Regions from separate parts of the Dactylosporangium sp. NPDC000244 genome, predicted to be linked through region 2. Evidence: riboswitches for the same ligand, from Rfam matches in the RefSeq annotation. Region 2 holds a riboswitch; the other holds the start of a gene.
What was found. Region 2 has a riboswitch for thiamine pyrophosphate ahead of thiS (sulfur carrier protein ThiS). Riboswitches for the same ligand answer to the same signal wherever they lie in the genome.
Positions count from the first base shown of each region.

Region 1: another riboswitch for thiamine pyrophosphate. It lies ahead of ABT369_RS40760 (ECF transporter S component); the one in region 2 lies ahead of thiS (sulfur carrier protein ThiS).

Region 1 covers NZ_JBEPEH010000035.1:56,674-61,249, forward strand. The annotation lists gene ABT369_RS40750 (acyl-CoA dehydrogenase family protein) at 1-1,212, opposite strand, end outside; gene ABT369_RS40755 (alpha/beta fold hydrolase) at 1,251-2,075, opposite strand; TPP riboswitch at 2,128-2,242, shown strand; gene ABT369_RS40760 (ECF transporter S component) at 2,321-2,890, shown strand; gene ABT369_RS40765 (ABC transporter ATP-binding protein) at 2,894-4,222, shown strand; gene ABT369_RS40770 (energy-coupling factor transporter transmembrane component T family protein) at 4,255-4,576, shown strand, end outside.
Region 2 covers NZ_JBEPEH010000016.1:58,149-62,724, reverse strand. The annotation lists gene ABT369_RS23340 (hypothetical protein) at 1-23, shown strand, start outside; gene ABT369_RS23335 (aldo/keto reductase) at 116-1,096, opposite strand; gene thiE (thiamine phosphate synthase) at 1,115-1,732, shown strand; gene thiO (glycine oxidase ThiO) at 1,729-2,778, shown strand; TPP riboswitch at 2,804-2,914, shown strand; gene thiS (sulfur carrier protein ThiS) at 2,914-3,117, shown strand; gene ABT369_RS23315 (thiazole synthase) at 3,110-3,874, shown strand; gene ABT369_RS23310 (thiamine phosphate synthase) at 3,868-4,383, shown strand; gene thiD (bifunctional hydroxymethylpyrimidine kinase/phosphomethylpyrimidine kinase) at 4,380-4,576, shown strand, end outside.

The sequences.
Region 1 (4,576 bases), on a different contig from region 2:
CCGCTCGCCGCGCGCGGCGAGGGAGTCGGCGGTCTCGTAGCCGCGGCCGCCCCGGATCTGCACGAGCTCGTCGGCGACCTTCCAGGCCAGCTCCGAGGCGTACAGCTTGACCAGCGCGGCCTCGATGCGGATGTCGTTGCGGTTGTCGTCGGCGAGCCGGCAGGAGACCTCGAGCATGGCCTCCATCCCGTAGGTGGTGCCGGCGATGAACGCGATCTTCTTGGCGATCGCCTCGTACGTGCCGATCGGCCGGCCCATCTGCACCCGCTCCGCGGCCCACTCGCGGGCCACGCCGAGGCACCACTTGCCGGCCCCGACGCACATCGCCGGCAGCGACAGCCGGCCGGTGTTGAGCGTGCTCAGGGCGATGCGCAGGCCCTGACCCTCGCCGCCGATGACGTTCTCCTTGGGCACGCGCACGTCGTGGAAGCGGGTGACGCTGTTCTCCAGGCCGCGCAGGCCCATGAACGCGTTGCGCCGCTCGATGGTCACGCCGGGCGCGTCGCCCTCGACCACGAACGCGGTGATCCCGCCCTTGTGCCCCTCGCTCCTGGGCACCACCGCCATGACCACGAACAGGGTGGCCAAGGTCCCGTTGGTGGCCCACAGCTTGACGCCGTTGAGCAGGTAGTCGCCGTCCTCGGTGGGCACCGCGGCGGTGCGCATCCCGGCCGGGAACGAACCGACCTCCGGCTCGGTGAGCAGGAACGCGGAGACCTCCCCGGCGGCCAGGCGGGGCAGGAAGCGCTGCTTCTGCTCGTCGTTGCCGATCAGCTTGAGCGGCTGCGGCACGCCGATCGACTGGTGCGCCGACAGCAGCGCGCCGATGGACGGGTTGACCGAGCCGACGAGCATGAGCGCGCGGCAGTAGTCGAGATTGGTCAGGCCCAGCCCGCCGTACCGCTCGTCGATCTTCATCCCGAAGGCGCCCAGCTCCCCGAGCGAGCGCAGCACCTCGTCCGGGATGTGGGCGTCGCGCTCGATCTGCTGGCCGTCCACCTCCGCGCTCAGGTAGGCGGCGAGCTTGGCGCGGAACTCGGCGCCGCGCGCCTCGGCGGCCGGATCGAGCTCCGGCAGCGGGTCGATGAGATCCAGGCGCAGCCGGCCGAGAAAGAGCTCCTTGCCGAAGCTCGGCTTGCGCCACTCGGTCTCGCGGTTCTCCTCGATGACCTTGCGCGCCTCCCGTTCCGCGCGCACCGACGTCGCAACCATGGACACCCCCAGGTAGACGCTCCCGAACCTCCAGGTTATTACCCACGAGTAGCGTCGGCTATGCCAACGATCGCGGCCGCGACCGCGGCGGGTGCCTCGTCGGGGATCCAGTGGCTGACGCCGGCCAGCGGCACGAACCGGTAGCCGGCCGCGACGTGCTCGGCACAGGCGCGGGCCGCCGTCGGGCCGATGGCCACATCGCCGTCGCTCCACACGTACGTCGTCGGCACCGTGGCGGGCCCCAGCCCGACGAGGTCGAGCGAGCTCATCGCCCGGTACCAGTTCAGCGCCGCCGTCAGCGCCCCCGGCTCGAGCAGCGGCCGCACGTACCCCTCGACGTCCTCCAGCGGCGCGAACAGCCCGCGCAGCCGTCGCGCGGAGTCGGCCAGCAGCACCTCCTCGGCCTTGCCCGGCTGCCGGAAGAGCTTGATGTACGCCGAGCGCTCCCGCTGGTCCGGGTCGTTCGCGTAGGCGTAGGCCGAGGCGTGCGGGTGCGGCACCGAAACCGCCGTGAGCGTGCGCACCCGGGCGGCGTGCCGCAGCGCCACGTGCCAGGCGCAGATCGCTCCCCAGTCGTGGCCCACCAGGTGTACCGCCGGAATCTCCAGCGCGTCGAGGACCGCCACGACATCCAGCGCGCACTCGGTGATCCGGTAGGCCTCGACCGGCGCGGGACGGGCGCCGGGCGAGGTGCCCCGCTGGTCGAGGGCGTAGGTGCGCAGGCCAGCGGCGTGCAGCAGCGGGGTGACCGCCGCCCACTCGCCGCTGTGCTGCGGGAATCCGTGCAGCAGCAGCACCGGCTCCCCGTCGGCCGGGCCGCCGTCGAACACATCGAACGTGAGCGAGCGCGCCGTGATTTTCATGACCCGAGACTACGAGTTGGCGACGATCACTGTTACCGTCGGGAAACAACTGCACATCCGACAGGGGAGCGCACAGCGCTGAGAGTGCGACGGCCGTCCGACGGCCCCGCAGACCCTCGAACCTGATCTGGGTAATGCCAGCGCAGGGAGCTCGGTCACCTCACGCCAGCCGTCACGTCGGCCTATCCAAGGGCCGGCGTGACGTCGCGTCTCCTTCTGGTTCGCACGAACTGGGAGGTTCAACCATGCAGACCCGTTGGCGGACCGTCGACATCGTCGTCGCGTCCATCATCGCCGTGGCCTTCGCCGGGGTGTTCTACGCCTGGAACAACCTGTGGAACGCCCTGGAGAGCTTCGCGCTGCCCTGGCGCGCGGTGATCTACGGCGTGTGGCTCATCCCCGCGGTCCTCGGGCCGCTCGTCATCCGCAAGCCCGGCGCCGGCCTCTACACCGAGCTCGTCGCCGCGACCGTCTCCGCGCTGTTCGGCTCGGCGTGGGGGCTCACCGTCGTGGTGTCCGGCCTGGTGCAGGGCATCGGCGGCGAGTTCGGCTTCGCCGCGACCGGCTACCGCGGGTACAAACTCGTCAACGCCCTGGTCGCGGGCGCCCTCTCCGGCGTGGGCGCCGCGCTGTTCGACCTGAGCGTCTACTACGGCGACACGTTCACGGCCGGCCAGAAGTGGACCTACGCGGCGCTCGTCGTGGCCAGCGGCGCGATCGTCGCCGGCGGCGGCAGCTGGGCCCTGCAGCGCGCGCTGTCGCGCACGGGCGTGCTGGACCGCTTCCCGTCCGGCCGGGAGCGGGTTGCCGTCTAAGCGTTGAGCACCGTCGAATTCCGCGGGTTCGGGTGGCGGCACGCCGGGCGCAAGGCCTGGGCGATCCGCCACCTCGACCTGCGCATCGAGCACGGCGAGCGGGTCCTGCTGCTGGGCGCCTCCGGGGCCGGCAAGTCCACGCTGCTCGCCGCCCTGGCCGGCCTGCTCGCCGAGGACTCCGGCGAGCAGGAGGGCGAGGTCCTGGTCGACGGCCGCGACGCGCGCCGGCAGCGCAACACGACGGGGATCGTGTTCCAGGACCCCCAGACCCAGCTCGTGATGAGCCGGGCCGGCGACGACGTCGCCTTCGGCCTGGAGAACCGCGGCGTGCCCCGGGCCGAGATCTGGCCGCGGGTCGACGCCGCGCTGAGCGCCGTCGGCTTCCCGTACGACCGCGCCCGCAGCACCGCCGCGCTCTCCGGCGGCGAGCAGCAGCGGCTGGCCATCGCCGGCGTGATCGCGCTGCGGCCCGGGCTGCTGCTGCTCGACGAGCCGACCGCGAACCTCGATCCGGAGGGGGCGCAGCTCGTCCGTACCGCCATCGCCAAGGTCATCCAGGACCTCGACGCGACCCTGGTGCTGGTCGAGCACCGGGTCGACGAGGCCCTCCCCCTGGTCGACCGGACCGTCGTGATCGGCGACGACCCCGACGCGGTCTGGAGCCCCGGCGCCCCGCTGCCGGCCCGCCGGGCCGTCACCGCCCCGGGCGAGGCGCTGCTCACCGCCGAGCGCCTGGCCCTGCCGCACACCGCCGCCGTCGTCGACGAGGAGGTGCGCGCGGGGCAGGCCCTCGCGGTCGAGGGCCCCAACGGCGCCGGCAAGACGACCCTCGCGCTGCTGCTCGGCGGCCTGACGAAGCCGCGGGCCGGGCGGGTGACGGCCTCGGCCGCGCTGGCCGGGCGGGACGCGGGCCGCCCGCCGCACCGCTGGCGGGCGCGGAGCCTGGCCACGCGGATCGGCTCGGTGTTCCAGAACCCCGAGCACCAGTTCGTCACCGACACCGTCCGCGCCGAGCTGGCCCTCGGGGGCGCGTCCGAGGCGACGGTCGATCACCTGTTGCAGCGGCTGTACCTCGACCGCCTGGCCCTCGCCAACCCCTTCACGCTCTCCGGCGGCGAACAGCGCCGGCTCAGCGTCGCGACCGCGCTCGCCGCCGCGCCCCGGGTGCTGGTCCTGGACGAGCCGACGTTCGGGCAGGACCTGCGCACCTGGCGGGAGCTGGTGACCCTGCTCGCCGACCTGCGCGACGAGGGCCGGGCGCTGGTGCTGGTCACCCACGACCCGCAGCTCGTGGCCGCGATCGGCGACCGGCGGCTGGAGCTGCGCCGATGACCGGACCATCGCCGACGACTGGACCTTCGCCGATGAACGGGACCTGGCTCGGGCGGCGCGACGCGGTGGCCAAGCTGCTCGCCGCGCTGCTGGTGACCGCGGCGGTGGTCACCACCCTGGACCCGGCCGCCTCGCTGACCGTCATCGGCGTGCTGCTGGTGCTGCTGCCGTTCACCGGGCTCGGCCTGGGCACGCTGTGGCGGCGGGGCTGGCCGATCCTGGTCTCCGCGGCCGGCATCTTCGGCTTCACCGTGCTGCTCGGGGCGCAGGACTCGCCGGTCGTCGCGCACGTCGCCGGGCTCGACGTGCGCGAGAACGCGGTCGGCTACGCCCTGCGGCTGCTCGCCGTCGGGC
Region 2 (4,576 bases):
AGTTCGGCGTCGCGGGCAACTAGTCCCAGCCCGCACCACCCAGCACCAAGCATCAGCACAGAGAGTGCCCGGCCGGCTCGCCCCGGCCGGGCATTCGTGCGTCCGGCGGGGTCCCTCAGGCGTGGCCGAGAATGCGGTGGGGGACGTACGGGGACTCGAGGCGTTCGACCTCCCGCTCGTCCAGCGACAGCTCCGTCGCCGCGATGGCGTCCTCCAGGTGGTGCAGCTTCGTTGCGCCGACGATCGGGGCCGTCACCGCGGGCTTCGACAGCAGCCAGGCCAGGGCCGTCTGGGCCGGGGAGACGCCGCGCCCGGCGGCCAGGGCGGCGTTGGCGTCCACGACGTTGAAGTCGTCCTCGGAGTACAGCTGGTCGCCGTACGGGTCGTTGTTCGCCCGGGTCGTGCGCCGCTCGCCGCCGCGGCCCCGGTTGCCGGCCAGCAGGCCGCGGGCCAGCGGGCTCCAGGGGATCACGCCGACGCCCTGGTCCGCGCAGAGCGGGAGCATCTCGCGCTCCTCCTCGCGGTACACCAGGTTGTAGTGGTTCTGCATCGACACGAACGGGGTCCAGCCGTTCTCGCGGGCGAGGTACTGGGCCTTGGAGAACTGCCAGGCGTACATGCTGGACGCCCCGATGTAGCGGGCCTTGCCGGCGCGGACGACGTCGTGCAGGGCCTGCATCGTCTCCTCGATCGGGGTGGCGGGGTCCCAGCGGTGGATCTGGTACAGGTCGACGTGGTCGGTGCCGAGGCGGCGCAGCGAGTCGTCGATGCCCGCGAGGATGTGCTTGCGGGACAGGCCGCCGTCGTTGGGGGCGTCGCTCATCCGGCCGTGGACCTTCGTGGCCAGGACGTAGTCGTCGCGGCGCTGGAAGTACTTCGCCAGCAGCCGGCCCGTGATCACCTCGCTGGCGCCGAGGGAGTAGACGTCGGCCGTGTCGAAGAACGTGATCCCGGCCTCGGCGGCGCGGCGCACGAACGGGTCGGCACCCTCCTCGCCCAGCGCCCAGGGGCGCTGGGCCGGATCGCCGTAGCTCATCATGCCGAGACAGATTTCGGAGACCTGCAGGCCGGTCCGGCCGAGTCGCACTTGCTTCATGTCTGAAAAACTATCGTGGTGCCCATCCTCGGACGACTGCATCTCGTGACCGACACCCGGCCCGGCCGCAACGCGCTCGAGGTCGTCGCGGCGGCCCTGCGCGCCGGCTTCGACACGGTGCAGGTGCGCCCCGAGGACGCCCTGACCGACCGCGAGGCCTTCGAGCTGACCGTGCGCGTGCTGGCCATGTGCCGCGAGCTGGGCCGCACGTGCCTGGTCAACGACCGGCTGCACCTCGCGCTCGCGGCCGGGGCCGACGGCGGGCACGTCGGCGCCGACGACCTGCCGGTGGCCGCGGCCCGGCGCATCCTCGGCCCGCACGCGATCCTCGGCGCGACCGCCCGCGACCCGCACACGGCGCGCCGGGCGGTCGCCGACGGGGCCTCCTACCTCGGCGTCGGGCCCGCGTTCGCGACCACCACGAAGAGCGGGCTGCCCGACGCGATCGGCCCGGCCGGGGTGCGCGCGGTGGCCGAGGCGGTGCCCGTGCCCGTGGTGGCGATCGGCGGGGTGACCGCGGCCCGGGCCGGCGAGCTGTTCGCGGCCGGCGCGCACGCCGTCGCCGTGGTGGGCGCGGTCAGCGGCGCGGCGGACCCGTACGCGGCGGCCCGGGAGTTCCTGGAGTGCCCGGCATGAGCATGAGCATGAGCATCGGCATCGTGGGCGGCGGGATCATCGGGCTCAGCATCGCCTTCGAGCTCGTCGAGCGGGGTGCCGGGGGCATCACGGTGTACGACGGCGACCCCGCACGAGGCGCCGGGCTGGTCGCGGCCGGGATGCTCGCGCCCACGGCCGAGGCCGTCTTCGGCGAGGAGGATCTGCAGGCGCTGATGCTCGAGTCGATGCGCCGCTGGCCGTCGTTCGCCGAGCGGGTCGAGGCGCGGACCGGACTGCCGATCTCGTACCGCACCGACGGCACCCTCCTCGTCGCGCTCACCGCCGACGACCAGGCCGAGATCGACCGGCTCATCGGCTTCTACCGCCGCGCCGGCACCCCGATCGAGCCGCTCACCGGCCGCGAGCTGCGCGAGCGCGAGCCGCTGCTCGCCCCGCGGGTCCGCGGCGGCGCCCTCGCCTCCGGCGATCACCAGGTCGACCCGCGGCTGCTGCTGCGGGCCCTGCGCACCCTGCCGGTGCGGTTCGAGGCGCGGGACGTCGCCGACCCGTCCACCCTGCGGGACGATGTGATCATCGTCGCGGCCGGCGCCGCTTCGGCCGCGCTGACCGGGCTGCCGGTGCGCCCGGTGAAGGGCCAGCTGCTGCGGCTGCGGGGCGCCGAGCCGCTGCTGCGCCACGTCGTGCGGGGCGTGGCCCGGGGCCGGGACGTGTACCTCGTGCCGCGCCGCGACGGCGAGCTGGTCGTCGGCGCCACCGAGGAGGAGCGCGGGGCCGACACCACGGTCACCGCCGGCGGCGTGCTGGACCTGCTCCACCCGGCCGCCGACCTGCTGCCCGGGGTCGCGGAGCTGGTCCTGGCCGAGACCCTCGCCGGCCTGCGCCCGGGCACGCCCGACAACGCCCCGGTCATCGACCGGCTCGCGTCCGGGGCGATCGTCGCCACCGGCCATCACCGCAACGGGGTGCTGCTGGCCCCGGCGACCGCCGCCGCCGTCGCCGACCTGGCGCTGCTCGGCGCGACCGGGGTCGACGTTCGAGCCTTCGGGGCCGGGCGCTTTACCTGACGGCTCCGGCGGCGTTATCGTCGGACACGTACCCCACGGGAGTCCGGTGCGACCGGGCTGAGAGGGGGGCTGTGAGCCCCCGACCGTAGAACCTGATCCGGATCATGCCGGCGCAGGGAGGCAGGAGTGAGTTCCATGCAGCTCGTGGTCAACGCCGTCGCATCGACCGTCGATGAGGGCATCACCGTCGCCGACGTGGTGCGGATGCTCGCCGGAGAGGATCCGCGCGGGATCGCCGTCGCCCTCAACGGTGACGTGGTGCCCCGTTCGCGCTGGGCGCAGACCCGCCCGGCCGAGGGCGACCAGGTCGAGGTGCTGACGGCGGTGCAGGGTGGCTGACGCACTGGTGCTGGACGGCGTCGAGCTGCCGTCCCGGCTCATCCTGGGCACCGGCGGGGCGACCAGCCACGCGGCCCTGGAGGCGGCCATCCGGGCCAGCGAGACCGCGCTCGTCACCGTCGCCCTGCGCCGGCTCGACCCGGCCGCGCCCTCGCTGCTCGACGTCGTCGAGCGCTGCGGGGTGCGCGTCCTGCCCAACACGGCCGGCTGCTACACGGCCACCGAGGCGGTCAAGCTCGCCCACCTCGCCCGCGAGGCCTTCGGCACCGCCTGGGTGAAACTCGAGGTGATCGGCGACGAGGAGACCCTGCTGCCCGACGGGGTCGAGCTGGTCGACGCGGCCGCGCGGCTCGTCGGGGACGGGTTCACCGTCCTGCCGTACACCAGCGACGACCCCATCCTCGCCCAGCGCCTCGCCGACGTGGGCTGCGCGGCCGTCATGCCGCTCGGCGCCCCCATCGGCTCCGGCCTGGGCATCCGCAACCCGCACAACATCGCGCTCATCCGGCGGCTCGTCACCGTCCCCGTCATCCTCGACGCCGGGATCGGCACCGCCTCCGACGCGGCCCTGGCGATGGAGCTGGGCTGCGACGGTGTGCTGCTCGCCTCCGCCGTCACCCGGGCCGAGCACCCGGCGCGCATGGCCGAGGCGATGCGCCTCGCGGTGCGGGCCGGGCGGCTGGCCCACCTGGCCGGGCGCATCCCCCGGCGCCTGCACGCGACCGCATCCAGCCCGACCGGAGGTATGCCGTGGTAGAGCCCGGCCTCATCGTCTTCACCGACCGCCGGCAGAGCGAGCGCCCGCTGGACGAGGTGATCGCGGGCGCCGTCGACGGCGGGGCCCGGGTGGTGGTCCTGCGCGAGCACGACCTCCCGCCGCGGCGCCGGCTCAAGCTCGCGTCCACCCTGCGCAGCCTCCTCGACCAGGCCGGCGGCCGGCTGCTGCTGGAGGAGGACGGGGCCCTGCGCAAGTGCCACGGCCTCGAGGAGCTGGTGGCGGCCGCGGACGACCCCGCCGACTACGTGACCCTCTCGCCGATCTTCGCCACGCGCAGCAAGCCCGGCTACGGCCCGCCGCTCGGCCTGGCCGCCCTGGGCCGGATGGCGATGGCCGCGCCCGTGCCGGTCTTCGCGCTCGGCGGCGTCGACACCCCCGGCCGGGTCCGCGACTGCCTCGACGAGGGCGCCGCGGGTGTGGCCGTGATGGGTGTCGTCATGCGCGCCGAGGACCCGGCCCGCCTGGTCAAGGAGCTGCTGGCGGCATGAACCCTCCCGTGGCGCTCACCATCGCCGGCTCCGACTCCGGGGGCGGGGCCGGGATCCAGGCCGACCTCAAGACCTTCGCCGCGCACGAGGTCTTCGGCACCAGCGTCATCACCGCGCTCACCGCGCAGAACACGGCGGGCGTGCGGGCCATCTCCGCGGTCGACCCGGGGTTCGTCGAGGCCCAGCTCGAGGC